2 regions of the Streptomyces sp. NPDC003393 genome follow, and region 2 is predicted to be linked to the other one. Evidence: riboswitches for the same ligand, from Rfam matches in the RefSeq annotation. Region 2 holds a riboswitch; the other holds the start of a gene.

Region 1 (5,919 bases), on a different contig from region 2:
GAGCGCGTAGTCGCGGTCGGCCAGCCTGCGCAGGTAGCGCAGCATCGCGGTCTCGGAGCGGTGCTGGTGGAAGACGGGATGGGTGAGGTAGGCGTCGGTGCGCAGCAGGGCCTCGGGCAGGGTGTCCTCGGCGGCGGCGTCCAGGGCGTCGATGCGGGCCTCGACGCCGAAGGCGGACCACACGGCGCGCAGTTGAGCGCGGTCGGTGGTCTCGTCGCAGGCGATCGAGACGTGGTCGGCGTCCACAAGGCGCAGGTTCACGCCGGCCTCGCGGGCGGCGGCGACGACCTCGGCGGCCCGGCCCTCGGCCTTGACGGTGAGCGTGTCGAAGTAGGCGCCGTGGACGACCTCGGCGCCGCCCGCCTTCAGGCCCGCGGCGAGGATCGTGGCGTAGCGGTGGGTGCGCTGCGCGATGCCCTTCAGCCCCTCGGGGCCGTGGTAGACGGCGTACATGCCGGCCATGACGGCGAGCAGCACCTGGGCGGTGCAGATGTTGCTGGTGGCCTTCTCGCGGCGGATGTGCTGCTCACGGGTCTGCAGGGCCAGGCGGTAGGCCTTGTTGCCGTCCGCGTCCACGGAGACGCCGACCAGGCGGCCGGGCAGGCTGCGGGCGAACTTCTCGTGCACCGCCATGTAGCCGGCGTGCGGGCCGCCGAAGCCCATCGGCACGCCGAAGCGCTGGGTGGTGCCGACGGCGATGTCCGCGCCCAGCTCGCCGGGGGACTTCAGCAGGGTCAGGGCGAGCAGGTCGGCGGCGACGGTGACCAGCGCGCCGAGTTCGTGGGCCTGGTCGATCACCGGCTTGAGGTCGCGTACGGCGCCGGAGGCCCCCGGGTACTGCAGGAGCACGCCGTTGATCTCGCGCCCGGCGATCTCGGCGGGGATGCCCTCACCGAGGTCCGCGACCACGACCTCGACACCGGTCGGCTCGGCGCGGGTCTTGATCACGGCGATGGTCTGGGGCAGCGCGTCCGCGTCGACCAGGAACAGGCCCTTCTTGTTCTTGCCCATGCGCCGGGACAGTGCCATCGCCTCGGCGGCGGCGGTGCCCTCGTCCAGAAGGGAGGCGCCGGAGGTCGGCAGCCCGGTGAGGTCGGCGACCATGGTCTGGAAGTTCAGCAGCGCCTCGAGGCGGCCCTGCGAGATCTCCGGCTGGTACGGGGTGTACGCGGTGTACCAGGCCGGGTTCTCCATGACGTTGCGCAGGATGACGGGCGGGGTGAACGTGCCGTAGTACCCGAGACCGATCATCGAGCCGAGGACCTGGTTGCGGTCGGCGAGGGAGCGCAGCTCCGCCAGTACCTCGGCCTCGGTGCGGGCACCCGGCAGGTCGAGCGCGTCGGCGTTCTTGATCACATCCGGCACCGCGGCGGCGGTGAGCTCGTCGAGCGAGCCGTAACCCACCTGCGCGAGCATCTTGGCCCGCGCCTCCTGATCGGGCCCGATGTGGCGCTGTTCGAAGGGAATGCCCTTTTCGAGCTCGGAGAGCGGAATGCGCTGGGCGGTCATTGCGGAGGCCTCCTGGTCTGACACGACCTTCGAGGGACACCACGGCTCGGGTGCCCCGACGGCCTCCCCCTCTGTCATCTCAACCTGAGAGCTTCACCGGAGCGCCCGAGGGCACCCGGTTTTCACCGTCGGTGAGAGCGGCATCCGTCGACACCCGCTCTGCTTTCCAGAGTGACCTCGTCCGTGCGGTACAGGGGCCTGAGAGATTCCGGGGAGGATTTGCTCCTTCGGCGCCTCCGATGGTGGTGGAGGACTCTCCCGCACGGGGTCAGCAGCCGTTTGCCAGGGTACCAGCGGGCTCCACGGGGCGGGCTCGAGTGGCCGCTCTCCCGATTGTGCTCTTTTGTAGTGCTTACGAATGAGTTGCGACCTAGTGGAGGGACCGTGCAGACCGACATCGATCCGCGCAACCTGATCGGCCGCAAGGCGTTCGACCGGAACGGCACCAAGATCGGCACGGTGGACGAGGTCTACCTCGACGACGCGACCGGGGTGCCGGAGTGGGCCGCCATACGCACCGGCCTGTTCTCCCGGGACGCCTTCGTGCCGCTCGAGCCCAGCGAACTCGTCGGCGGCGAACTGCACGTCCCCTTCGACCGGGCCCTCATCAAGGAGGCCCCCGACTTCGGCGTCGGCCGCCACCTCTCCCCCGAGCAGGAACTGCAGCTCTACCACCACTACGGCCTCGATGTGGCGCCTCCCCCCACCCTTGCGGACCACGACTTCGGCCGACTCGCGGGATCCGGATCCGAGGAAAGCTGAGGGCGAGCGCCGTCCGCCCGGCGCGCTACCCCGGCCAGGGCCCGCCGGCCACCGAGGACGCGCTCCCGGTGTTCTCCGTGCCGCCGGTGGTTTCCGTGCCACCGATCACCGCTTCGGTGCCACCGGTCCCTTCCGCGTCACCGGTCGCTTCCGTGCCACCGGTCGCTTCCGTGCCACCGGTCGCTTCCGTGCCAGCGGTCGCTTCCGTGCCACCGGTCGCTTCCGTATCGCAGGCCGCTTCCGTATCGCAGGCCGCTTCGGCGACGCCGCGGTCTCCGTCGGTGGTGTCCGGTCTTCGCCGCACCAGCGGCAGCGGATCCGCCGCCTCCAGGCCGGGGTCGTCGACACGGAAGGTCCGCACCCGCCCCGGCTCGGAGTCGGGCGTCTCGAAACGGACGGTGACCCGGCCGAGGCCGCTGCCCTGGACCCAGCCGTGCCCGTATGCGGTGTGCCGTACGTCGTGGCCCGCCGGCCAGTGCCGCTCGGCGGGGGCCGGCTGCTCCGGCGCCGATTCGTCCGCGGGTTCCTCCTCGGGGCTGTCCACCCGCGCGCCGGCCGCCTGGGCGAACAGGTCCTCCTGCGTGTAGTCGGCGAGCCCGGACACGCCCACCCCGAGCAGCCGCACCCCGCCCGTGGTGTCCACCGAGTCCAGCAGCCGGGCCGCCGCCTCCCGCACCACCGCCGGATCGTCGGTGGGCCCGCGCAGGGTCTCGGAGCGGGTCAGCGTGGAGAAGTCGTAGCGCCGTACCTTCAGCACGATGGTGCGGCCCGACAGCCCGGCCCCGCGCAGCCTCCGTACGCACCTGTCGGCGAGCCGCTGCACCTCCAGGCCCACCCGCAGCCGGTCGTGGATGTCCACGTCGTAGGTGTCCTCCACCGACACCGACTTGGCCTCGCGCTCGGCGACCACGGGCCGCTCGTCGTGCGCCAGTGCCATGGCGTACAGCGCCTGCCCGTGCGCCTTGCCCAGCAGCCGTACGAGCTCGTCCTCTCCCGCCTCGGCCAGCTCGTCGACCGTGTGGATCCCGGCCCGCCGCAGGTGGTCGCCGGTCGCGGGGCCCACGCCGGGCAGCGTCCGCACCGACATGGGGCCCAGCAGGGCCCGCTCGGTGCCGGGCTCGATGAGAACCAGTCCGTCAGGCTTGGCCTGCTCGGAGGCGATCTTCGCGAGCATCTTGGAGGCGGCCAGTCCCACGGAGCCCGTCAGACCGGTCACGGCACGTATGTCGGCGCGCAGCCGGATCCCGGCCAGCCGGGCGGAATCGGCGTCCCGGGCCACTCCCCCGGCCTCCAGGTCCACGAACGCCTCGTCCAGGCTGAGCGGCTCCACCAGCGGCGACAGCGCCCGCAGCAGCCCCATCACCTGCTCGCTGATGGACCGGTAGAAGCCGAAGCGCGGGACGAGGTACGCGGCGTTCGGAGCCAGCCGCCGCGCCTGGGCCATCGGCATCGCCGAGTGGACACCGAAGACCCGGGCCTCGTACGACGCGGTGGAGACCACCCCACGCGGTCCGAGACCGCCCACGATCACGGCCTTCCCGCGCAGGCTCGGCTTGGACGCCTGCTCCGCCTGGGCGAAGAAGGCATCCATGTCGAGGTGCAGGATCGTCGGCGCGCTTCTCACACCTCCGATGCTGCACCACACCACTGACAACGCCCCGGAAGCCGGGCCCGCCCCGACCTCACGGCCCGGCAACCGGGACAGCACGGCCGAGGTCACCTGCGCAGCGCGTGCGCCGCTCAGACCGCCCGGTTGCGTCGTCGGGCGAGTTCGTCGCCGGGGTTGTGGCCCACCAGCGTCTCGCCGGTGTCGAGGCGCTCGCCGTGCAGCTGGGACAGTGCACCCTCCACGTCACGCCACACCACGCCGACGGCGATGCCGAAGATGCCCTGCCCGCCCTGGAGCAGGGCGTGCACCTCGTCGGGGGAGGTGCATTCGTAGACCGTGGCGCCGTCGCTCATCAGCGTCATGCGCTCCAGGTCACGGAAGCCCCGCTCACGCAGGTGCTGGACGGCCGTACGGATGTTCTGCAACGACACACCGGTGTCGAGGAACCGCTTGACGATCTTCAGGACGACGACGTCACGAAAGCTGTACAGCCGCTGCGTGCCGGAGCCGTGGGCGGGCCGCACACTCGGCTCGACCAGGCCCGTACGCGCCCAGTAGTCCAGTTGGCGGTAGGTGATGCCGGCGGCCGCGCAGGCCGTCGGACCGCGGTAGCCGATCTGCTCGGACGCCATGGACGCCGCCCCCTTGCTGCTCGGCACGACCGTTGGCCGCTGCGGAGCGTGATCGGCCGTGCTGACGTGATGGGCGTAGCCCATGCTCGAGCGGAACCGAGAGCCCGGAGAAGGATACGGACCCCTTCCCCCGACCTCACCAGCGGGGGCGCCCCCAGCCGTACTGTCGCCGCTGCTTCTCACGCCGACCTCCGTCCTCGACCTGCCTCCTCGACGGTAGGCAGTCACCGGGGGTGCGTCAACGATCGCCACACTCGGCACGCCGAGTGATAATCACCCTACGAGTGGTTTTCCGTGCCCCGCCGTGGGGAAAGGCTAGCCGAATGCCCGGCGGGAGCCGCCCGAGCGCTCCCCCAGGCCGGTGGCATATGTCGGCGTTTCACTGCCTTGCGGGTCCCCGGCCCCGCGACCACCGCCGGCCGGCGCCGAGGTCCCGGACCTCACTGGTTGCTGGTGCCGAAGTCCTCCGGGGAGATCTGGTCGAGGAACTCGCGGAACTTCTCCACCTCGTCCTCCTGCTCGTCCGGGATCGCGATGCCCGCGTCGTCGAGCACCGTGTCACTGCCGTAGATCGGCGTGCCGGTGCGCAGCGCCAGCGCTATGGCATCGGACGGACGAGCACTGACCTCGACCCCGCTCGCGAAGACCAGTTCCGCATAGAAGACGCCCTCACGCAGGTCCGTGATGCGCACTTCCGTGAGTTCCTGGCCGACCGCCTCCAGCACGTCCTTGAACAGGTCATGGGTCAGTGGACGCGCGGGCGCCATCCCCTGCTGGGCGAAGGCGATGGCCGTAGCCTCCCCGGGCCCGATCCAGATGGGGAGGTAGCGGTCGCCCCCCACTTCACGCAGGAGCACGATCGGCTGGTTGGAGGGCATTTCGACCCGGACACCTACGACATCGAGCTCGTTCACACAGCAACCCTAGGCCGTGCCCGGGATGTTTGGGTAGTCGGGCCGGAATCGGGAGGCCGATCCGGCCGCCGCGCCGGTACCGGCCCAGGGTGGCGCCTTCAGGGCAGCCGCACTCCGAGCGCGGTCTGCACCAGCGCCGCGTGCAGTCTCACCGTGAGCGCCGCCAGCTCCTTCGTACGGGCCTCGGCATGAGCCCGGGTCTGCGGATTGCGGTGGCGCCGCAGCGGGGCCACCACCTGGTCGATGAGCCCGGCCTCCCGGTCGGCGGCCCCCTTCATCACCCTCAGGTGACGGGGTTCGATCCCGAACCGCCCCAGCTCCCGGACCAGCGACGCGACAGTGACGGCCTCCGCCTCGTAGGCGCCGTCCTCCATCGGAGTGACGAGCCCGTACGACTCCCACTCCTGGAGGACCTCCTCGTCGATCTCCGCGGCGGCGAGCAGGTCCGCCCGGCCGATGCGGGCGGCCGCGGGTGCCTCTGCGGGCGCCGGCG
Region 2 (5,919 bases):
AGGCGGCGAAGTCCAGCTGCCGCGGGTAGGCCGACCAGCCGGCCACGATCAGCTTCGGCCGGGACTCCTTCGCCAGCCGTTCCACCTCGGCCATGTCGACCAGGCCGTCCTCGCCCACGTGGTAGGCGACGACGTCGTAGAGCTTGCCGGAGAAGTTGATCTTCATGCCGTGGGTCAGGTGCCCGCCGTGCGCGAGGTTCAGACCCATGATCGTGTCACCGGGCTGGAGCAGCGCGAACATCGCGGCCGCGTTCGCCTGGGCGCCGGAGTGCGGTTGCACATTGGCGTGCTCGGCGCCGAACAGGGCCCTGATGCGGTCGATGGCGATCTGCTCGACCACGTCGACGTGCTCGCAGCCGCCGTAGTAGCGGCGGCCCGGGTAGCCCTCGGCGTACTTGTTGGTGAGGACCGAGCCCTGGGCCTCCATGACGGCGACCGGGGCGAAGTTCTCCGAGGCGATCATCTCCAGCGTGGACTGCTGGCGGTGCAGCTCGGCGTCGACGGCGGCGGCCACCTCCGGGTCGAGCTCGTGCAGGGGGGTGTTCAGAACAGTCATGTGCGTGTGTCCGCTCCTCAGCCGGCGGTCTCGGCGGCGTACTCGTCGGCGGAGAGCAGGTCGGCCGGCTCCTCCGCGACACGCACCTTGAACAGCCAGCCGCCCTCGAAGGGCGCGGAGTTCACCAGCGACGGGTCGTTCACCACGTCCTCGTTGACCTCGGTGACCTCACCGCTGACCGGGGAGTACAGGTCGGAGACCGACTTGGTCGACTCCAGCTCCCCGCAGGTCTCGCCCGCGGTCACCGTGGTGCCGACCTCCGGCAGGTCGGCGTAGACGACATCGCCGAGCGCGTTGGCCGCGAACTCCGTGATGCCGACCGTCGCGACGCCGTCCTCGGCGGGCGACAGCCACTCGTGCTCCTTGCTGTAGCGCAGCTGCTGGGGGTTGCTCATGGCCTGAATTCTCCTGTACGCGGGGGACTGCTGGTGACTGAGGGACTGCTGAAAGCTCTGGTGAGCAGGTTGATGTGCCGGCCGTCGCACGTACGGGCGCGACACACCGGCACACGGCGTCCGGGACCCACCCTGCCGGGCCGGTCCTACTTCTGCCGCTTGTAGAAGGGCAGCGCCACGACCTCGTACGGCTCGTGCCTGCCCCGGATGTCCACGCCGGCGCCCGGCGTGCCCGGCGCGGCGTGCGCGGCGTCGACGTACGCCATGGCGATCGGCTTGCCCAGGGTGGGGGAGGGGGCACCGGAGGTGACCTGGCCGATCACCTCGCCGCCCGCGACGACGGGGTACCCGGCGCGCGGGACGCGACGGCCCTCGGCGACCAGGCCGACGAGCACCCGGGGCGGCTGGGAGGCGGCGCGCTCGGCGGCGGCCAGCAGTGCCTCGCGGCCCACGAAGTCACCCTCCTTGTCGAACTTGACCACCCGGCCGAGTCCGGCGTCGAACGGGGTCAGTTCGGTCGTCAGCTCGTTCCCGTACAGCGGCATGCCCGCCTCCAGGCGCAGCGTGTCGCGGCAGGACAGCCCGCACGGCACCAGCCCGGCGTCCGCTCCGGCGTCGGTCAGCGCCTGCCACAGCTTCTCGGCGTCGGCCGGCGCCACGAACAGCTCGAAGCCGTCCTCGCCGGTGTAGCCGGTGCGCGCGATCAGCGCCGGCACCCCGGCGACCGTGCCGGGCAGGCCGGCGTAGTACTTCAGGCCGTCCAGGTCGGCGTCGGTGAGGGAGGCGAGGATCGCGGGGGACTCCGGGCCCTGCACGGCGATCAGCGCGTAGTTGTCCCGGTCGTCGCGGACCTCGGCGTCGAAACCGGCCGCCCGCTCGCTGAGCGCGTCCAGCACGACCTGGGCGTTGGAGGCGTTGGCGACGACCATGTACTCGGCCTCGGCCAGCCGGTAGACGATCAGGTCGTCCAGGATGCCGCCGTCCTCCCGGCAGATCATGGTGTACCTGGCCCGGCCCACGCCGACGGAGGCGATGTTGCCGACCAGCGCGTGGTTCAGCAGGGCGGCCGCCTGCGGGCCGGTGACGGTGATCTCACCCATGTGGGAGAGGTCGAAGAGCCCGGCCCGGGTACGCACGGCGATGTGCTCGTCGCGCTCGGAGCCGTAGCGCAGCGGCATGTCCCAGCCGGCGAAGTCGGTCATCGTCGCACCGAGCGCGCGGTGCACCGCGTCGAGCGCGGTATGACGGAGCGGACGGGGTGCGGAACTGCTCATCGGGCGTGTCTCCCAGGCTGTGGGGATCCCCCCGCGCGAGCGTGGCCCGGCGCGGGGAAGGGCGAGGACGGATCGGTGTCCTCCCCATCTGTCATCGGAACCTGAGAGGTTCGCCATGACCGCCGTAGGACGGACGGTCATGGCTTGCACCTTGGGTGGAGCCGCTGCGGCAGCGGCCCGCTTTTCAGATGTGCCTCGCCCGCGCGGTAACGGTGCCTGAGAGATTCAAGGGAGGGACTTGCTCCTTCGGCGCCCCAGCGAGACGGCTGCTGGGAACTCTCCCGCGCGGATTCAAACGGCCTGTATGCAGTTGGCGCGGACATCATTGCACGCCGGGCCGGATCACGTCAGGCCGCGTCTGTGACCGACCCGTGGCAGAACGCGCATGAAATCGCGGGACGCCGGGCATTACCTTCTCTTTACGCTCGAAGGGGAGGACGATGACGCTGAACAGGACCACGCCGGCGTACGCCACGAGTCGCGCCCTCGACCTGCCCGGCCGCCCCGGAGCCCGGGGGCCGCTCGCGCGGGCCCGCGAACACGGCGGCCGGCGGCCCGTCCCCGTGGTGCGCGACCTGCGCGAGCGCGCCGGCCGCGGCCCGCACGCGCTCTTCTTCGGCCCGAACGACCTGGCCGTGGTCACCGGCCTGCCCGGCAGCGGCAAGTCGACCCTGATGCGGCGGGCGGTGCGCGGCCCGGGGATCGACTCCCAGGACACCCGCGACCGCTGGGACGCCCGCCTCGCATCCCGCCTGCCCTACGCGCTCTACCGTCCGCTGGTCCGCCTCGCCCACTACGCCGCGCTGCGCCGCGCGCTGCGCTCCGGCGAGGGAGTCGTGGTCCACGACTGCGGCACGCAGAGCTGGGTCCGCGGCTGGCTGGCCCGCGCCGCCCGCCGCCGCGGCGGCACGCTCCACCTGATCCTGCTGGACGTCACCCCCGAGGCCGCGGCGGACGGCATGCGCCGGCGCGGCCGCGGTGTCTCCCGCTACGCCTTCCTGCGCCACCGCAGGGCCACGGCGCGCCTGCTGCGCGCGGTGGAGCGGGGCGAGCTGCCGCGAGGCTGCGGCTCGGCGGTCCTGCTGGACCGCGAGGCGGCGGCCGCGCTGCGCCGGATCGGCTTCACCGGTCCGCCCCGCACCGGCACCCGATAGCCTTTCGGTCACAACAGCGGTTTCCAGCAGGTGGTAGGCGAATGGACATTCCGGCGGACTTCTCCGGGGGCTACCCGGCCGACTATCCGGCACAGGCGCATCCCCAGCCGCACGGCGGCTGGCCCGGCAACGAGCTGGAGGAAGTGCTCTCCGCCTCCATCGGCATCCCCTCGGCCGGCGGCCGGATCGTCGAGGTGCTGGGCCGCAGCTTCCTGTGGGTCCCCCTGCCCGGCGGCGGTGGCCCGCACAGCGGTCCGCTCGATCTGCCCACCCTGGAGATCGACGGCCAGGCCTACGTTCCGGTGTTCAGCTCCGAGGAGCAGTTCCGCCAGGTCGCCGGCGCCCACATGCCGTACGCCATCGCACCCGCCGTCGAGTTCGCGCGCGGACTGCCCCCGCAGGTCGGCATCGCGCTGAACCCGGAGGGCGTGGTCGGCATCCCGCTGCCCCCGCCGGCCGTGGCCGAACTCTGCCGCGCCGGGCGCACCGAACTGGACGGTCCGGGAGGTGGCCGCGTCCGGCTGTTCGAACCCGACTGGCAGGACGACCCGGTGGACTTCCTGGCCGCCGCCTCCGACGAGTTCGCCGGCACGGGCGTGGTCCTCGCGGCCCGCCGCTGCCTGGCCGCGATAGAGACGGCCGACCCGGTGATGTTCATAGGCGTCGAGCTCTCCCAGTGGGACGACGACCTGCGCGCCCGCCCCCTGGAGGCCCTGGGCCGCGCCCTCGCCAAGGTCCCCGTCCGGTGGCCCGTCAACCTGGTCCTGCTGGACGTGACGGACGACCCGGTGGCGGGCTGGCTGAAGGAAAAGGTCCGGCCGTTCTACCAGTACGGCCACTGAAGACCTGTCAGCGGCGCGGGACCGTGGCGCGATCCGGCTCCCCCCGCGGGGGAGCGACGGGCCACGGTCTTCCCCGCACCCGCGCGACGACACCACGCACCGAGCCCGCGGACGGGCTCTAAGCTGGAGCCACGGCTCGGTCGAAACGTTGCTTGTACGAAGGGGCGGTAAAAAGTGAGCGCGAGCGGCACGGCCGCGGCCGGGCACGTGGAGCAGACACTGCGCCAGGTGACGCCCGGACGCCACGACGCCTACGAGGCGCTGCTGCGCGCCCTCGCGACCCCGACCTCCGGCCAGGTCTGGATGCTGCTCTGGCACGGCCAGGCCGGTTCCCCCGACGCCCAGTACGGCCACATGGAGGTCGACGGCCACGGCTACGCCCCCTGTGTCACCTCCGCCCAGGAGCTGTCCGCCAGCGGCTGGAACCGGTCGTACGAGGTGGTGGACGCGCTCGACGCCGCCCGTGTCCTCTACCCCGACCACTACGGCCTGTGGCTGAACCCGCACGCCCCGGGCGGCGGCGTCGGCATCCCCTGGCTGGATCTGCGCCGCATCGCCACCGGCCTGGACCGCCAGCCCGCCGGACCGCTGAGGCTGTCCGAACCGGCCATCGAGATCCCGCACTTCTACGCGCTGCTGACGCAGAACGCCCACCGCACCCCGGCGGTCCGCTCGCTGCGCCGCGCCTGGGTGCAGCCCGCGCTCGGGGCGCCGTACCTCGCGATCGGCCTGGACGTGTACGACACCTCCCCGTCCGCCGTCGACTCGGTGCGGGCGATGATGCGGCAGTCCGTCGTCGCGGTCCCCGACGGGCTGCCGGTGTCGACCGTGGCGATGTCCGACGAGTTCGACCCGGTGGCGATGTGGCTGCGGGCCACCACCCGCCCGTTCTACGACCGCGAGGCCCACGCCGCCCCGGTCCAGAACCCGGCGGGCGGGGGCTACGGCTACCCGCCGGCCGGGGGCGGATACTGACCGACGCGCCTCGCCGCAACCGTTTTCCGTCATCTCCGCAGAAGGTTCACGATGAAAGCACTTCTCCGCGCGTAGATTGGCGGCGATTGCCGCCGATCCGCATGGAATCTCCGTTGTGTCCCAACTGCTCCGTGTCCGGGGGGCGTTACCCCGTGTTCGGATAACGGAATCCCCTGGACTGCATCACGTTTGCGCATACTTTCTCCGTCAGACCTGGCGGGTGATCGCGACGACGCTGAAGACTCGCGACTCAGACGCGAGGTCGGCGACCTCGTGATCGATGGCAAGTCGACAAAGCCGCAATCCGCGGCAGGCGCAGCCGGTCACCACCGGCGAGAGGGGTCGCTCACCGTGACCGCACCGATCGAGACCACCGGGGCGGCAACCGAGGTGCAGCCGGAGGCTGTTCTTCAGGGTGCCGGGAAGGGGCAGATCGAGGGTCGTTCTCTGGGGCAGATCGCCTGGACCCGGTTCAAGAGGGACAAGGTCGCCGTCGCCGGCGGCGTCATCGTGATCCTGCTGATCGTCCTGGCCATCATCTCGCGCCCCCTGCAGGCCCTGTTCGGCCTCGATCCCAACGCCTTCCACCAGGACCTGATCGACCCGAACACCTCGCTGCCCAAGGGTGGTTGGGGCGGAATGAGCCTCGATCACCCGCTGGGTGTGGACCCGAAGTTCGGCCGTGACATCGCCACCCGCATCCTGGAGGGATCCTGGGTGTCG

What was found. A riboswitch is a leader RNA that binds a small molecule or an ion and turns the genes downstream of it on or off. The one in region 2 is predicted to bind glycine.
Region 1: linked by a shared signal. The riboswitch ahead of gcvP (aminomethyl-transferring glycine dehydrogenase) and the one ahead of gcvT (glycine cleavage system aminomethyltransferase GcvT) in region 2 are both predicted to bind glycine.

Annotation. Positions count from the first base shown of each region.
Region 1 covers NZ_JBSFRB010000078.1:7,110-13,028, reverse strand. Annotated here, with positions in the region: gene gcvP (aminomethyl-transferring glycine dehydrogenase) at 1-1,509, opposite strand, end outside; glycine riboswitch at 1,686-1,780, opposite strand; gene ACWDUZ_RS37860 (PRC-barrel domain-containing protein) at 1,894-2,271, shown strand; gene ACWDUZ_RS37855 (DNA polymerase IV) at 2,297-3,895, opposite strand; gene ACWDUZ_RS37850 (MerR family transcriptional regulator) at 4,012-4,695, opposite strand; gene ACWDUZ_RS37845 (bifunctional nuclease family protein) at 4,953-5,426, opposite strand; gene ftsR (transcriptional regulator FtsR) at 5,525-5,919, opposite strand, start outside.
Region 2 covers NZ_JBSFRB010000040.1:53,396-59,314, forward strand. Annotated here, with positions in the region: gene glyA (serine hydroxymethyltransferase) at 1-556, opposite strand, end outside; gene gcvH (glycine cleavage system protein GcvH) at 574-951, opposite strand; gene gcvT (glycine cleavage system aminomethyltransferase GcvT) at 1,098-2,225, opposite strand; glycine riboswitch at 2,304-2,419, opposite strand; glycine riboswitch at 2,420-2,519, opposite strand; gene ACWDUZ_RS30295 (AAA family ATPase) at 2,666-3,379, shown strand; gene ACWDUZ_RS30300 (enhanced serine sensitivity protein SseB) at 3,421-4,221, shown strand; gene ACWDUZ_RS30305 (enhanced serine sensitivity protein SseB C-terminal domain-containing protein) at 4,396-5,196, shown strand; gene ACWDUZ_RS30310 (ABC transporter permease) at 5,548-5,919, shown strand, end outside.